DNA from 3 places in the Aquaspirillum soli genome. Region 1 is predicted to be linked to each of the others. Evidence: predicted binding sites of a transcription regulator. Region 1 holds the regulator's gene; each other region holds the start of a gene.

Region 1 (4,693 bases):
GAGTTTCAGGGCCAATCCGATACAGTTCTACGGCATCATCAGCAACTAGACCATGTCCACGTGAAATCAGTTCCAGTGCCAGCTCGCTTTTCCCCATCGCGCTATCACCAGTAATCAACACCCCAATTTCCAATACATCGAGGAAAACGCCATGCAAGGTTGTCGAAACTGCCAAGATGCGCGCCAGATAAATCCGCATCACATCCATCAGATAAGGCGAGGGCTGGGTTGAGGCCAATAATGGCACCCGATAGCGTTCGCAATATTGCCGTAGTTGTGATGGAACAGGTTCACCATTTGCGACAATCACCGCTGCCATACTGAGCGAAAACAGTTGGTCGAGCATTTGACGGGCATCGTCGGCCGAGAGCCGGTTGAGGTAATCAATTTCAGCAACCCCAAAAACTTGGATTCGATTGGGGTGGATGAGATTGATATGTCCAACTAGAGCAAGGGTTGGCCGCTGTTCATCATTGCTAATTCGGTTGTCAGTTCCCGAGGCACCAGCAACCCAAGCCAAATTCAGTTTTTGACAGTTATCTTGGTATAGCTTGCGAACGGTAATACTGGGCATGGTTAACGTCGTTCTGTGAGGAGCTGATAAGCCGTAGTGGGAGAGTCCGCTGCCAACAGTGCCTCACGTAGCTGGCGACTGCTAAACAGTTGGGCTAATTCGGAGAGGACTTGCAGATGTAAGTCAGTGGCTTGTTCCGGTACTAACAAAACAAATAAGTTTTGCACCGGTTTGCCATCAGGAGCATCGAATGGGATAGGCGTTTTCAAACGCACGAAAGCGCCGGCGGCTTCTTTCAATCCCTTGGCGCGGCCATGTGGAATAGCTACACCTTGTCCTAAACCGGTTGAGCCGAGTTTTTCGCGAGCAAAGAGGCTGTCAAAAACCTCGCTACGGGCAATGCCGTGGCTATTTTCAAACAGAATTCCCACTTGCTCAAAAACCCGCTTTTTGCTTGCCACATCAAGGTCAAGCACGATGTGGTCGCTTGGCAGAATCTTGGCGATAAGGCTCATTACGAACATCCGAATCAGAAAAACTGCTGGATTGTACGCCGGTTTTCAGGGATTGGCAGCGCATAGGCAAAGCGGGAACTCAGAGTTCCCGCTTGTCATGGTGCGGCAGACTAGACCGGCACCTAAGAATTGACCGTTAAATCAGGGCTTACACAGAGGAATCCATCACTGGCCGCTCGGCATGGTGCTCGGTGATTTTTTCTTTGTGTTTCAACACTTGGCGATCAAGTTTGTCCGCCATCGCATCAATGGCAGCGTACATATCGCTGTGGGTGGCTTCGACATGGATATCTTTCCCTTTCAAGTGCAAGCTTGCACCGACTTTCTGATCCAATTTCTCCACCGACAGAATCACGTTCACCGCGATCACGTTATCAACGTGACGAGTGATACGGTCGAGTTTGGACACGATGTAGTCGCGCAGGGCGGGAGTGACCTCAAGATGGTTGCCGCTGATGTTAAGGTTCATGTCCTTTTGCTTTCCAAAAAATGCGTGGCTGTACGCAATGTTTTGTTCCTGTTGCTATAAGCAGCGTAGCAGGCCTGACTTTCCCGACTGCGTCTGGAACCCTTCCAGACACAGCGCCATCGTTACCGAACGGACTTGCCACGGGTAGCGCAGTAATGGTTGCGAGCCATTGGAAGCCGAGACTTCCTTTACCAAATCAATATAAACCTTGGGTATACCGCACACTAGAGTGCTTTACGTTGGTTGGCTGGTGGTAAATGCAAGGCCTCACGATATTTTGCCACCGTACGCCGCGCAACTTGTATCCCTTCACGAGACAGTAACTCGGCCAGTGTATTATCTGACAGCGGCTTTTTCGGGTCTTCTGCCTGTATCAGTTTCTTTAATCTTGCCTTGATCGCCGTGGCAGAGCAACTCTCTCCACTGTCTGTTTCAAGGCCACTACCAAAAAAGTATTTCAATTCAAAGAGTCCACGCGGACACAATAAAAACTTTTGTGAGGTTACGCGAGAAATTGTTGATTCGTGCAAGCCGAGTTCTTCGGCAATTTCTCGTAGCACCAAGGGCAACATCGCTTCTTCGCCATGTTCAAAAAAAGCTTGTTGCCGGATCACAATGGCTTCTGCCACGCGGAGAATGGTGTCAAAACGTTGGCGGATATTACGCACCAGCCAGCGTGCTTCTTGTAGCTGGCCATTTAGGGCATTTCCACTTTCGCGTTGTTGTTTGAGGAGATTGGCGTAGAGGCTGTTGACGCGCAAGCGTGGCATCGCGGCTGAATTAAGACGTGCGACCCATGCTGCGCCTTGTTTTTGAACCACAATATCAGCAGCAACATAACGCGTTTCTTCTCCACCAAAACCCGCGGCAGGGTAAGGATTCAAACTGGCAATGAGCTGCTGCGCGGCTTTCAGGGCGTGGTCATCTTGTCCGGTGAGCTTGCGCAGGCGGGAAAAATCCCTGTTAGCTAACAGATTGAGATGTTGTTGGCTGATTTCAAGAGCTAAATTACGAATCGCTGAATGGGGCTGTGCTTGCAACTGTAAACGCATTGATTCATGCAAATTGCGTGCGCCAACCCCCGCTGGTTCAAATTGTTGCAACAGAGACAGCCCAACTTGTAACTCACCCAGTAGTTCATCCGCTTCGGTGGCGAGTTCTTCTGACAACTCGGCAGCGAGGTGGTCTAGACTGTCTTCTAAATAGCCTTGTTCATTTAAGGCTTCAATGAGCAAGGTGACAATGGCGCGGTCGCGTGCGCTTAAGACATGCTCGGCTAATTGGCTTAACAGATGTTCGCGTAAAGTTGGCTCGTGACACAATCGGCCATGAGGGTCGAAGTCTTCATCTTCATCACGAGGTAAACCACTGCTGTTACCCCAGTCCCCCCCATAATCCAATTCGAGATGTGTCTCGCTCAGATCTTCTTTGGGACTGTCGTGATTGGTGTCTGAGGGTTCGTTGACAGCGTCGTGTGGTGGGTGTGCCGGTTCGATGTCGCTCGGGGCTTCATACTCATCAACTCGTTCCAACATCGGGTTTTGTAACAAGAACTGCTCGATTTCTTGTTGTAACTCAACCGTTGACAGCTGTAACAGACGAATAGACTGTTGTAACTGTGGGGTGAGCGTCAGTTGTTGGCTGAGTTTGAGTTGTAAACTTTGCTTCATCAAGGGCCAGATTCCTAGAGGTGGAAATGCTCGCCTAGATAGACACGGCGGACTTCTTCATTATCAACGAGCTGTTGCGGTAAGCCGGCGGCTAAAACGCTGCCATTGCTGATGATGTAGGCGTGATCACAGATTCGCAGTGTCTCGCGTACATTGTGATCGGTGATCAGGACACCAATGCCACGGCTTTTGAGATAGCTGATGATTTTTTGAATATCAATCACCGCAATCGGATCGACCCCAGCAAACGGTTCATCCAACAAAATAAAGCGTGGTCGTGTCGCGAGGACACGCGCAATTTCAACCCGTCGCCGTTCGCCGCCAGATAAAGACAGCGCACTGTGTTCACGCAGATGGCTGATGTTGAGATCTTCCATCAGTAAATCGAGCTGGGCATGATTGTCTTTGTGGTGGCCGCCGGCAATTTGCAAAATCGCCAAGATATTCTCTTCGACGGTCATTTTGCGAAAAATCGAGGCCTCTTGTGGCAAATAACCAAGGCCAAGACGGGCGCGTTGGTGCATGGCCAAGGTGCTGATGTCGCGATCATCTAAGAAAATATGTCCGGCATCCGCCGCCACCAAACCGACAATCATATAAAAACTGGTGGTTTTTCCAGCCCCATTGGGGCCCAGCAAGCCAACTACCTCACCACTTTTGATGTCTAAAGATACATCCTGCACCACCGTTCGCTTTTTATATGTTTTGCGTAGGTGGCGCACAGAAAGCACACTCTGAGGGGTCATGGCTTACTCTTTGGCTGCAAGATCACGGTAACGCGGCCATTTTTGCCACCGCCATTGACCTGAAAGACTTCGGTTTTGCCGTGATAGGTGATGCTATGGCCGACGGCGCTGTCTTGGCCACGCTTAATACGGGCTTGTTCGACGAGGCGCACCTCTTCGCTGCTGCTGTCGTAATCGATCCGTTTGGCTTGGCCCTCAACCCATTCTGCTGCCTGCCCGTCTTTGGCATCTAGGCGTTGCTTAAAATAAGCAGGGCTACCGACGGCAGTGGCTTGTTGTTGACCATTGCCTTTATCCGTTGCCACGATTTTGCTGGCTTTGAGTAAAAGACTGCCCTGCGTCAAAATCACATTGCCTTCATACACCATTTGACCTTTTTGTTGATCTAAATTGGCGCTATCGGCTTCGATGGTAATCGGTTGCGTGCGGTCAGCCTTTTCTGCCCATGCTGCCGCACTGGTGAAACAGGCCGCCAGACAAAGCAGTTGGCCGAGTTTAAGGGGAAGGTTTCGGTTCATGGATGATCTTTACCCGCGATTGGGGACGTGAAGAAAGGCTGACTTGTCCTGTGGCATCATGGTAGATAAAACCAGCGGATTCGACAGTTGAGCCAGCTTGACGGAACACCGACTGCTGTTTGGAACGGGCGACCCGTTTTTCAACATCGACTTCTAACGCTTGGGTTTCTAAGATTGCCTCGGGACGACCGGCGTGGGCATGGCGCACAAGACGCGTAGCCCCCCTAAATTCAGCAGTTTTTTGTTCAGTGTGATACTGCG
Region 2 (4,693 bases), on a different contig from region 1:
TGCTGCCATTGGCGCGACTGCTGAGGGCTTCTGGTGGCACGCTTGGCACTTCAATGGCCAAATCAATGCGATCTAAGAGCGGGCCAGATAACCGCGCTCGATAACGGCTCACTTGTTCCGGCGTGCAGGTGCAAGCGCGGGTGGCATGTCCTAAATAGCCGCAGGGGCAGGGGTTCATCGCGGCGACTAATTGGAATTGTGCTGGAAATTCTGCTTGGCGGGCTGCGCGTGAAATCAACACTTTGCCAGTTTCTAAAGGTTCGCGCAGCACTTCTAACACGCGGCGGTCAAACTCGGGCAACTCATCTAAAAATAAGACGCCATGATGAGCGAGGCTGATTTCCCCCGGCCGTGGATCGGATCCTCCACCGACTAACGCCGCTGCCGAGATCGAGTGATGGGGCGCACGGAAACTGCGTAAACCAAAGCGTTTCACATCAAAACCGGAGGGGGAGAGCGATTGAATTGCTGCGGCTTCCAGTGCGCTGTGTGCATCGAGTGGCGGCAAAATGCTAGGCAGGCGGCTGGCTAACATCGATTTTCCGGTACCAGGGGGGCCAATTAGCAATAGGCTGTGGCGACCTGCCGCCGCGACTTCGAGGGCACGCCGTGCGGCAAATTGGCCTCGAACATCGGCTAAATCGGGATAGTGCTCACGTTCACCTTGGGCGCAGGCTTGAGCAAATGGCAGCGGTTGATGCCCTGCTAGAAAATCACACACCTGTTTTAAGGTGTCCGCAGCAAACACCGGTGCCTGATCGGCGAGGGCGGCTTCGGCGGCAGATGAACTGGGCAACACCAAACGCCGCTTGGCTTTGGCTGCACCGAACGCAGCAGGAATTGCCCCTCGGATGGGGCGCAGTTCGCCCGTCAATCCCAACTCACCAGCAAATTCACAATCGGCCAAAGGCGTATCGGGTAATTGACCCGAAGCCACCAGAATACCGAGAGCAATCGCTAGGTCAAAGCGCCCAGAGCTTTTGGGTAAATCCGCTGGTGCCAGATTGACCGTGAGTCGAGCCGCAGGGAAATCAAAGCCAGAGGTTTGGATTGCCGCTCGTACCCGATCTCGGCTTTCTCGAACTTCGGTATCTGGCAAACCAACCAAGGTAAACGAAGGCAAACCATTGGCGAGATGCACTTCAACTTGAACAGAGGGGGCGTGAATGCCTGCTTGCGCCCGACTGTGAACCACGGCCAAGCGCATGGGATTACTCCTGAGAGGTCGTCGGCGGGGGATTGGTTGTTGGCTGTGCAGTGGCCAGTTGCGCCTCTAACTCAGCAATGCGTTGTTCTAGACGCGTGAGGGTGGCGCGGGTATGGGCAAGGACTTCTTGTTGTACTTCAAATTCTTCACGGGTCACCAAATCCATTTTGCTAAAAGTGGCGCCCAACATGGCCCGCATATTTTTCTCAACATCTTTCACCGGACTGTTGGCCAGTGTTTCGCTGACCTTCTGGCTAATTTCTTCAAAGAGTTTTTGCGTCAACATGGTTGGCCCTTTCTAACAGGCTGAGAAACAAAGAAAACGAGATACCAGCAAGTGTAGCAAAATTCTTGCTGCATAACTTTTGCAAAATTGCTGGCAGGGACGTATTCGTGTGGCTTGATACGCCAAAGCACAGCGCGGACGTCATGGCGGTAGTGCGCTCAAAGCGCATAATTTCAGCACCTCGCACCAATATAGTGCGTGATAAATGGTCGATGCTGTGATTCGGGGCTTGCTGTTCCGCATGACAAAATGGCACAGCCTTCATCATCAATTAACAAGTCTTTGTTTATTAAGTAATAAATAAACTGGCATGATTCATGCCTAAGGCAAGACAGTCACAAAAGGGGCAGCCCTTACACACAATGTCCATTCGGGTTCACTGCAAGGAGTCAGTCATGAAACTCATCTCTGCCATTATTAAACCTTTCAAATTGGATGAGGTCCGCGAAGCCCTCGCCGCTGTTGGCGTGCAAGGCGTGACCGTTACCGAGGTTAAAGGGTTTGGACGGCAAAAAGGTCATACCGAGCTGTACCGTGGTGCGGAATATGTGGTGGATTTTCTGCCGAAAGTCAAAATTGAGATTGCCATCCGCGATGAGTTGTTAGATCAAGCCTTGGAAGCCATTGAACAAGGGGCGCATACCGGAAAAATCGGCGACGGCAAAATCTTTGTCTTTGAACTCGAACAAGTGGTACGGATCCGCACCGGTGAAACCGGGCCGGATGCCATCTAACAGTTTTGCGAATCAGGGAGAACACAACATGAAAAGATGGCTTATGTCTGCCTTGTTGGCAGGGGCGGTTGGGTTTGCCACCCCCGTCTTTGCCGAGGAAAACACCGCCGCTGCTCCGGTAGCGGCTGCCACTGCCGAAGCCCCTGCGGCGGCAACTGAAGCACCAGCCGCTGTGGCGCCTGAAGCCCCCGCTGCTGCTGTTGCTACACCTGCTGCTGCCCCCGCCGACGCTGCGCCTGCCGCTGAAGCGGCACCACCGGCACCAGAACCAAAATTAGACACCGGTAACACCGCTTGGATGTTGGTTGCGACTGCGTTGGTGTTGTTTATGACCCTCCCCGGCTTGGCTTTGTTCTACGGCGGTATGGTGCGGAAGAAAAACGTGTTAGCCACTCTGATGCAAAGCTTTGCCATTGCTTGTGTGGTGACGGTGTTGTGGTTTGCCTTTGGTTACAGCTTAGCGCTTACCCCAGGGAATGGTTTCATCGGTGGTTTGGATAAAGCATTCTTAAATGGTGTATCGCTGAATGCGCTGTCTGGCACAGCCGGGGCCAATATCCCTGAGTCGGTGTTTGTTGTGTTCCAAATGACCTTTGCCATCATCACATGTGCACTGATTACAGGTGCATTTGCTGAGCGGATGAAATTCTCGTCGATGTTGGTGTTCGTGGTGATCTGGATGTTTGCGGTATATGTCCCTGTGGCGCACTGGGTGTGGGAGCCAACGGGTTGGATGTTTGCTGATGGCGTGTTGGACTTTGCTGGCGGTACTGTGGTGCACATCAACGCCGGTGTAGCGGGTTTGGTGGCAGCCTTTGTTCTCGGCAAACGGGTTGGTTTTGGCCGCGAAGCTATGCCTCCCCACAACTTGGTGTTGACCCTGATTGGTGCTTCGATGTTGTGGGTCGGTTGGTTTGGTTTCAACGCTGGTTCGGCTTTAGAAGCCAATGGCCGCGCAGGGATGGCCATGTTGGTGACACAAATTGCTGCGGGCGCTGCTGCTGTGGCATGGATGTTGGCTGAGTGGGTGGTGAAGAAAAAGCCTTCTCTGTTAGGTATTGCGTCTGGTGCCGTGGCTGGTTTGGTGGCGATCACCCCTGCGGCTGGCTTCGTTGATCCTAAAGGTGCGCTGATTTTAGGTCTGATCGCTGGTGTGGCATGTTACTGGGGTGCGACGGGTCTGAAACACATGCTTGGCTACGATGACTCTTTAGATGCCTTTGGTGTGCACGGTGTTGGCGGTATCTTAGGTTCGATTTTGGTCGGTGTGTTGGCTGTACCTGAAATTGGTGGGGTTGAAGGCAGTGTAGTGACACAAACTGTCGCCACCTTAGCCACAATGGCCTACACCTTGGTAGTGACTTTCGTGATCCTCAAAGGGATTGATATGGTCATGGGTCTGCGTGTGACCGAAGAGGAAGAACGCGAAGGTTTGGATGTGGTGTTACACGGCGAGCGTATCGACTGATTGAATTCTCTAAACAGTCCGCTCAACACAAAACCCCCGCCAGTCTGGTGGGGGTTTTTCGATTTGGTGGGTGTCAAATAGCTATTTTTGATTGTCATGCGGTATGTAATGGTCTAATACCCGTAGACACCTCGATAGGGCATGATAGATCTTAACGAGGGAGAAGAAATGAATTCAAAACGTAGTCAATATGATGCGAGCTTCAAGCTAGAAGTGGCGAGGATGGTAGTTGACCAAGGCCTGAGCGTGATGGAAGTGGTGGAGTCGATGAGGGTGGGTCAAACCGCAGTGCGTCGGTGGGTGGAGCAATATCGTGCAGAGCTCAATGGCGAGCCAGGGATTGGGAAACCCTTGACGGCGGAACAGCAACGAATCCGCCAACTGGAAGCCGAAAACCGTCAACTGAAATCGGATAATGAATTCTTAAAAAAGGCCTCTGCCTTCTTTGCCCGAGAGCTGAAATAGCTCACGGTTTGATTGATCGGTGGCAACAGAAGGCATCCGTGAGTCAGGCATGTCGCCTATTGAATGTCAGCCGCTCGGGGTATTACGCGGCGAAAACGAGTACCAAGCGGCAAAAGATTTGTGTGGCGAGTGTGCATTTGAAGGCGGCCTTTGCGCATTTTAATAAAAAATTTGCGAAATTAATTAAAAAAAACGTGCTTTTTTGATGGTGGATTGATAGCAAAAGAAAAGAGAGGGGGCGGCCATGCGCTACCACTGATATGCTTTTTGCAAAGTGATTTTTGATTGGACTTTGCAAAATCGAATACATTATCCAAGACGACTGGGGGGGCAAGTATCAGGCTTTGAGAATTCTGCTTCTCGTTTTTCAAACGGCATGGTGGGATGGCATCGGCTGTCATGGAACAAAAAGTGATACACAAACTTCACTTGTCCCGATGTTGCCAATCATTGGCAATAGACGACAAAAAACCCAGCAGACACAGGGCTTTGCTGGGTTTGTTTGGCAACGCTAGATCTGGCTTAATGGTAGC
Region 3 (4,693 bases), on a different contig from region 1:
TATCACCGATTTCATCTAAAAACAGTGTGCCCCCTTCGGCCTCTTCAAAACGGCCACGGCGTTGGGTGCTGGCGCCGGTGAAGGAACCACGTTCATGGCCGAACAGCTCGCTTTCTAATAAATCGCGAGGAATGGCAGCGGTGTTGATGGCGATAAAGGGTCGGTTAGCGCGGGTGGAATGCTGATGCAAAGCATGTGCAACCAATTCTTTGCCCGAGCCCGATTCGCCGGTAATCAACACCGTGACTGACGATTGCGCTAAACGGCCAATGGCGCGGAACACATCTTGCATCGCCGGTGCCTGACCCAGAATCACTTGGGCGGGACTGCTATCATCTTGCTCTTGTCCGGCGCGGTTGGCTTCGGTTAAAGCGCGTTCTACCAGTTGCACCGCATGATCAATGTCAAAGGGTTTGGGTAAATACTCAAAAGCCCCGCCCTGAAAGGCGGCGACGGCTGAATCCAGATCCGAATGAGCGGTCATCACAATCACCGGCAGCTCTGGATACTCACCTTTCACTTTGGCAAGAAACTTTAAGCCATCGGTGCCGGGCATGCGGATATCGCTGACGATCACCCGTGGCACACGGTCGTACATGGCATTGAGGGCGTCATCAGCACTGCTGAAACTTTCAAATTGAATCCCTGCCCGACTGAGTGCTTTTTCGAGCACCCAGCGTATAGACTTATCATCATCAATAATCCAAACAGGATGGGTCATGGTGTTTTTTCTCCCCCGTTATTCGGTTTGCTGGCAAAAGGTAGTAACACAGTAAAACAGGTGTAACCGGGGCGTGACTCAAAGTCGATGGCCCCTTGATGTTGGTGGACATAGGTTTGTGCCAATGTCAGGCCAAGGCCTGTGCCCTCGGCTCGGCCAGTGACCAACGGATAAAAAATATGGTCTTTTAGCTCGGCGGGAATGCCGGGGCCGTTATCGATAATCTGTAATTGCAATGCCAATTGATAACGTTTGCGGGCAAGAGTGACTTGTCGTGCGACACGGGTACGCAACACAATATCACCCACCCCGTGCATCGCTTGTACGCCATTGCGGACAATGTTTAATACCACTTGGATCAATTGTTCCTTATCTGCAAGCAGAGGTGGCAAACTGGTATCGTAGTCGCGCTCTAAACTCAGTCCATGCGGATATTCTGCCAAGACCACACTACGCACTCGTTCTAACACTTCATGAATATTGACCTCGACTTGTTGATGTTTGCGGCTAGGGGTGAGTAAACGATCAACGAGTGACTGTAGCCGCAACGCCTCTTGGGTAATCACATCAAGGTATTCGCGCAGTTCGGGTCGTTCTGCCAACTCCAAGGCCAATAATTGTGCTGCACCGCGTATCCCACCCAAAGGGTTTTTAATTTCATGTGCCAAATTACGGATTAGCTCACGGTTGGCTTGTTGTTGGATTAACAGGCGTTCCTCATTGGCAATTCGTAAATGTTGTTCCACGGGCCGCAGCTCAATCAGCGCAGCACACTGCGGATGTTCAATAGGGGTGATGGTGCACAACACATGAAGATGTTGTTGTTGGCAGGTGTCGAGCTCGAGGTCGTGTTCGGTAAAACTGACGTTGTTACCGATGGCCGTTTTTAAGCCATTCAACAGACGCCGGCTATCGACAAAGAGGGTGTGGAGTTGGTGTCGTAGTAATTCACGACAGCCAAGCGCAAGCAGGTTTTCTGCAGCAGGGTTGACATAACGTAGGGCTCCGGCCTGATCGACAGCAATCAGGGCAGTATCGAGCAGTTCAAAACCACAAAATTGACGGTTTAGCGGGTTGTCTTGACGGGCGTTCATCGCAGTGCGCTCCTTTATCGAACACGATAAAGCAATAAGCAGGCCATTTTTTTACCAGAGGATGTCCCGATACGGCGCGTATCGTCCAAAAAAGAAGCAAGCTTTTGCACTGTTTTGGTGCGTTAAATTCAAGCAAATCCAGTCATGTCGTGTGCAATCGCCTGTTGATGCGGTGGATGGCCGCGAATCGTGGTGTACCGGCGCAATGCTTGTTGCTTGGCATGGCTGTTCTTTAAGGACAATCGGCGCGTATTGTTGGGCCTGTTGTTGATGGTGTCATGCTGTTTGAACAGGCAGACAAGCGTGATTGAAGGTGCTGATCTGGGAGGGTGGGGGATGAGCCGTGTTGATACGGGGTGAAGCGGAGGGAACGCGATAATCGAAAGCGTAGGGGTGAGATATTGTGGTGTGGGTGGGCTGATAAACGTTGTGTAACCATGCTGGCGTACCTAGCCTCATGCTGCTGCCGCCCAGTAACAAAAGACGCAACACAGATATCCCCTCAAATCAATGGATTTAGCCACTATCATAACGGTTTTTTATGCAAACCCATGCAAAAAGGCGGTGTTGCCACCGCCTTTTTTAGCTTAATTTGATCGAACTAAGGATTACAGCGAGTAGTACAGATCAAATTCAACAGGTGTGGTAGTCATACGGTTCAGGTTGACTTCTTGCATCTTCAATTCGATGTAAGCGTCAATGAATTCGTTCGAGAACACACCACCACGAGTCAAGAACTCGCGGTCTTTGTCCAACGCATCCAGTGCTTCTTCCAACGAAGCACATACGGTTGGGATCAGTTTGTCTTCTTCTGGTGGCAGATCGTACAGGTTTTTGTCTGCTGGATCGCCGGGGTGAATCTTGTTCTGGATACCATCCAAACCCGCCATCAACAGCGCAGCGAAGCACATGTATGGGTTGGCCAGTGGATCAGGGAAACGTGCCTCGATACGGCGGGCTTTTTCGCTGGCCACGTGAGGGATACGGATGGAAGCCGAACGGTTTTTCGCCGAGTAGGCCAGTTTCACCGGTGCTTCGTAGTGTGGCACTAAACGCTTGTAGGAGTTGGTGCCTGGGTTGGTGATGGCGTTCAGTGCTTTAGCGTGCTTGATGATACCGCCGATGTAGTACAGCGCAGTTTCAGACAGGCCTGCGTATTGGTCGCCAGCAAACAAGTTTTTGCCGTCTTTCCAAATCGATTGGTGAACGTGCATACCCGAGCCGTTGTCGCCAACGATAGGCTTAGGCATAAAGGTTGCTGTTTTGCCATAGCTGTGTGCCACGTTGTGTACCACATATTTCAGAATTTGGGTCCAGTCAGCACGTTGAGTTAAGGTGCTGAATTTGGTACCAATTTCGTTCTGACCTGCGGTGGCCACTTCGTGATGGTGCACTTCAACTGGCACGCCCATTTCTTCCAAAGTCAACACCATCGCAGAACGCAAGTCTTGCGAAGAATCGACTGGAGGCACTGGGAAGTAGCCGCCTTTCACGCGAGGACGGTGGCCGGTGTTGCCGCCTTCGTATTTCTCGCTAGAAGACCATGCAGCTTCTTGTGCTTCGATCTTGAGGTGACAGCCGGACATATCCACGCCCCATGTCACGCTGTCGAAAATAAAGAATTCAGGTTCTGGGCCAAAGAAAGCGGTATCGCCCAAGCCAGAGGCTTTCAGATAGGCTTCAGCGCGTTTGGCAATCGAACGTGGGCAACGGTCGTAGCCTTTGCCATCAGCAGGATCGACCACATCACATGTCATGATCAATGTGGGTTCGTCAAAGAACGGGTCGATATTGGCCGTTGCTGGGTCGGCCATCAGCAGCATGTCGGAAGCTTGGATCCCTTTCCAGCCTGCAATCGAAGAACCGTCAAACGCGTGACCGTGTTCGAACCATTCTTCAGCGTCTTCAGTGAGGACGTGAGCAGGGATGGTAACGTGCTGTTCTTTGCCACGCGTATCAGTAAAACGCAGGTCAACGAATTTCACGTCGTTTTCTTCGATCATCTTCAAAACATCAGCAACCGCCATGGTGTTCTCCTGAAAATTCAGATGCAGATTCGGTTTATTTCTGTGGGTGGGTCTTGTTACTGCCACTAGCGCGTTTTCTTAAAGCAGGAAGCGTGCCATCTAAACAAACCGCTTAAAATCGCTTAGCAAAAGCCTATTTTGCCCGCGAAACGCTATTGTGCCATGCCGTTACAGTTTCTGGGGTGGCTGTTTTTGCTCATTTTTGGTGCAATGCAAAATAAATTGCACCAATAGTGTGCTTTTGCCAATTTTAGGTCACAAAATGGGGCGCGCAGTGAAAGCATTGGCGGTGATTTCGCTTCTTTGACATAATCGGCTGCAGTCAAAATTGTAAGCCTGCTGTGTTGCAAAGCGATGTTGCCTCGCTTGCGACAATAAGACTATTGAAAGAGGAATGACATGACAGAGCTCGACACGCTTTTGCAAACTGCCGCCCAACGTGCACAACAACAGGGCTTGCCCTATGCTGGTCTGTTATTACCGACCGAGGCAGCGGCTTTATTGGCGATGCCTGAAGCACATGCGGTTTTGGTGGATGTCCGCTCGGCGGCAGAATGGCAATTTGTTGGCCAAGTTCCACAGGCTGTTCATATCGAATACAAGTCGTTTCCCGGCATGGTATTAAACCCCAACTTTATTAGCAGCTTAAAAGCGCAGGTACCATCCGAGAAAAAAGTGTTATTTTTGTGCCGTTCTGGTGCACGTTCGCACGATACGGCGTGCCTTGCTGCCGCAGAGGGCTACACCGCGTTTAATATCTTAGAAGGCTTTGAAGGCGATTGTGATGCACAAGGGCATCGCGGTACCGTGAATGGCTGGAAGGTTTGCGGTCTGCCGTGGCAGCAGGGTTA

The links. The regulator sigma-54, encoded in region 1, starts transcription at its own class of promoters, with help from an activator protein. The targets are predictions, from matches to a motif close to CTGGCACGCTTCATGCTT.
Region 2: the regulator sigma-54 is predicted to act here: its motif matches at 1,799-1,816, upstream of glnK (P-II family nitrogen regulator).
Region 3: the regulator sigma-54 is predicted to act here: its motif matches at 1,845-1,862, upstream of glnL (nitrogen regulation protein NR(II)).

What each region holds. Positions count from the first base shown of each region.
Region 1 is NZ_BAAGTM010000019.1:28,962-33,654, reverse strand. It holds gene hprK (HPr(Ser) kinase/phosphatase) at 1-574, opposite strand, end outside; gene ptsN (PTS IIA-like nitrogen regulatory protein PtsN) at 577-1,029, opposite strand; gene hpf (ribosome hibernation-promoting factor, HPF/YfiA family) at 1,178-1,498, opposite strand; gene ACYVJG_RS11890 (RNA polymerase factor sigma-54) at 1,723-3,168, opposite strand; gene lptB (LPS export ABC transporter ATP-binding protein) at 3,183-3,914, opposite strand; gene lptA (lipopolysaccharide transport periplasmic protein LptA) at 3,911-4,432, opposite strand; gene lptC (LPS export ABC transporter periplasmic protein LptC) at 4,410-4,693, opposite strand, start outside.
Region 2 is NZ_BAAGTM010000014.1:13,880-18,572, forward strand. It holds gene ACYVJG_RS10800 (YifB family Mg chelatase-like AAA ATPase) at 1-1,207, opposite strand, end outside; gene ACYVJG_RS10805 (accessory factor UbiK family protein) at 1,212-1,493, opposite strand; gene glnK (P-II family nitrogen regulator) at 1,889-2,227, shown strand; gene ACYVJG_RS10815 (ammonium transporter) at 2,256-3,695, shown strand; gene ACYVJG_RS10820 (transposase) at 3,864-4,160, shown strand; gene ACYVJG_RS10825 (type I restriction endonuclease subunit R) at 4,683-4,693, opposite strand, start outside.
Region 3 is NZ_BAAGTM010000009.1:90,780-95,472, reverse strand. It holds gene ntrC (nitrogen regulation protein NR(I)) at 1-721, opposite strand, end outside; gene glnL (nitrogen regulation protein NR(II)) at 718-1,815, opposite strand; gene glnA (glutamate--ammonia ligase) at 2,424-3,842, opposite strand; gene ACYVJG_RS09335 (rhodanese-like domain-containing protein) at 4,242-4,693, shown strand, end outside.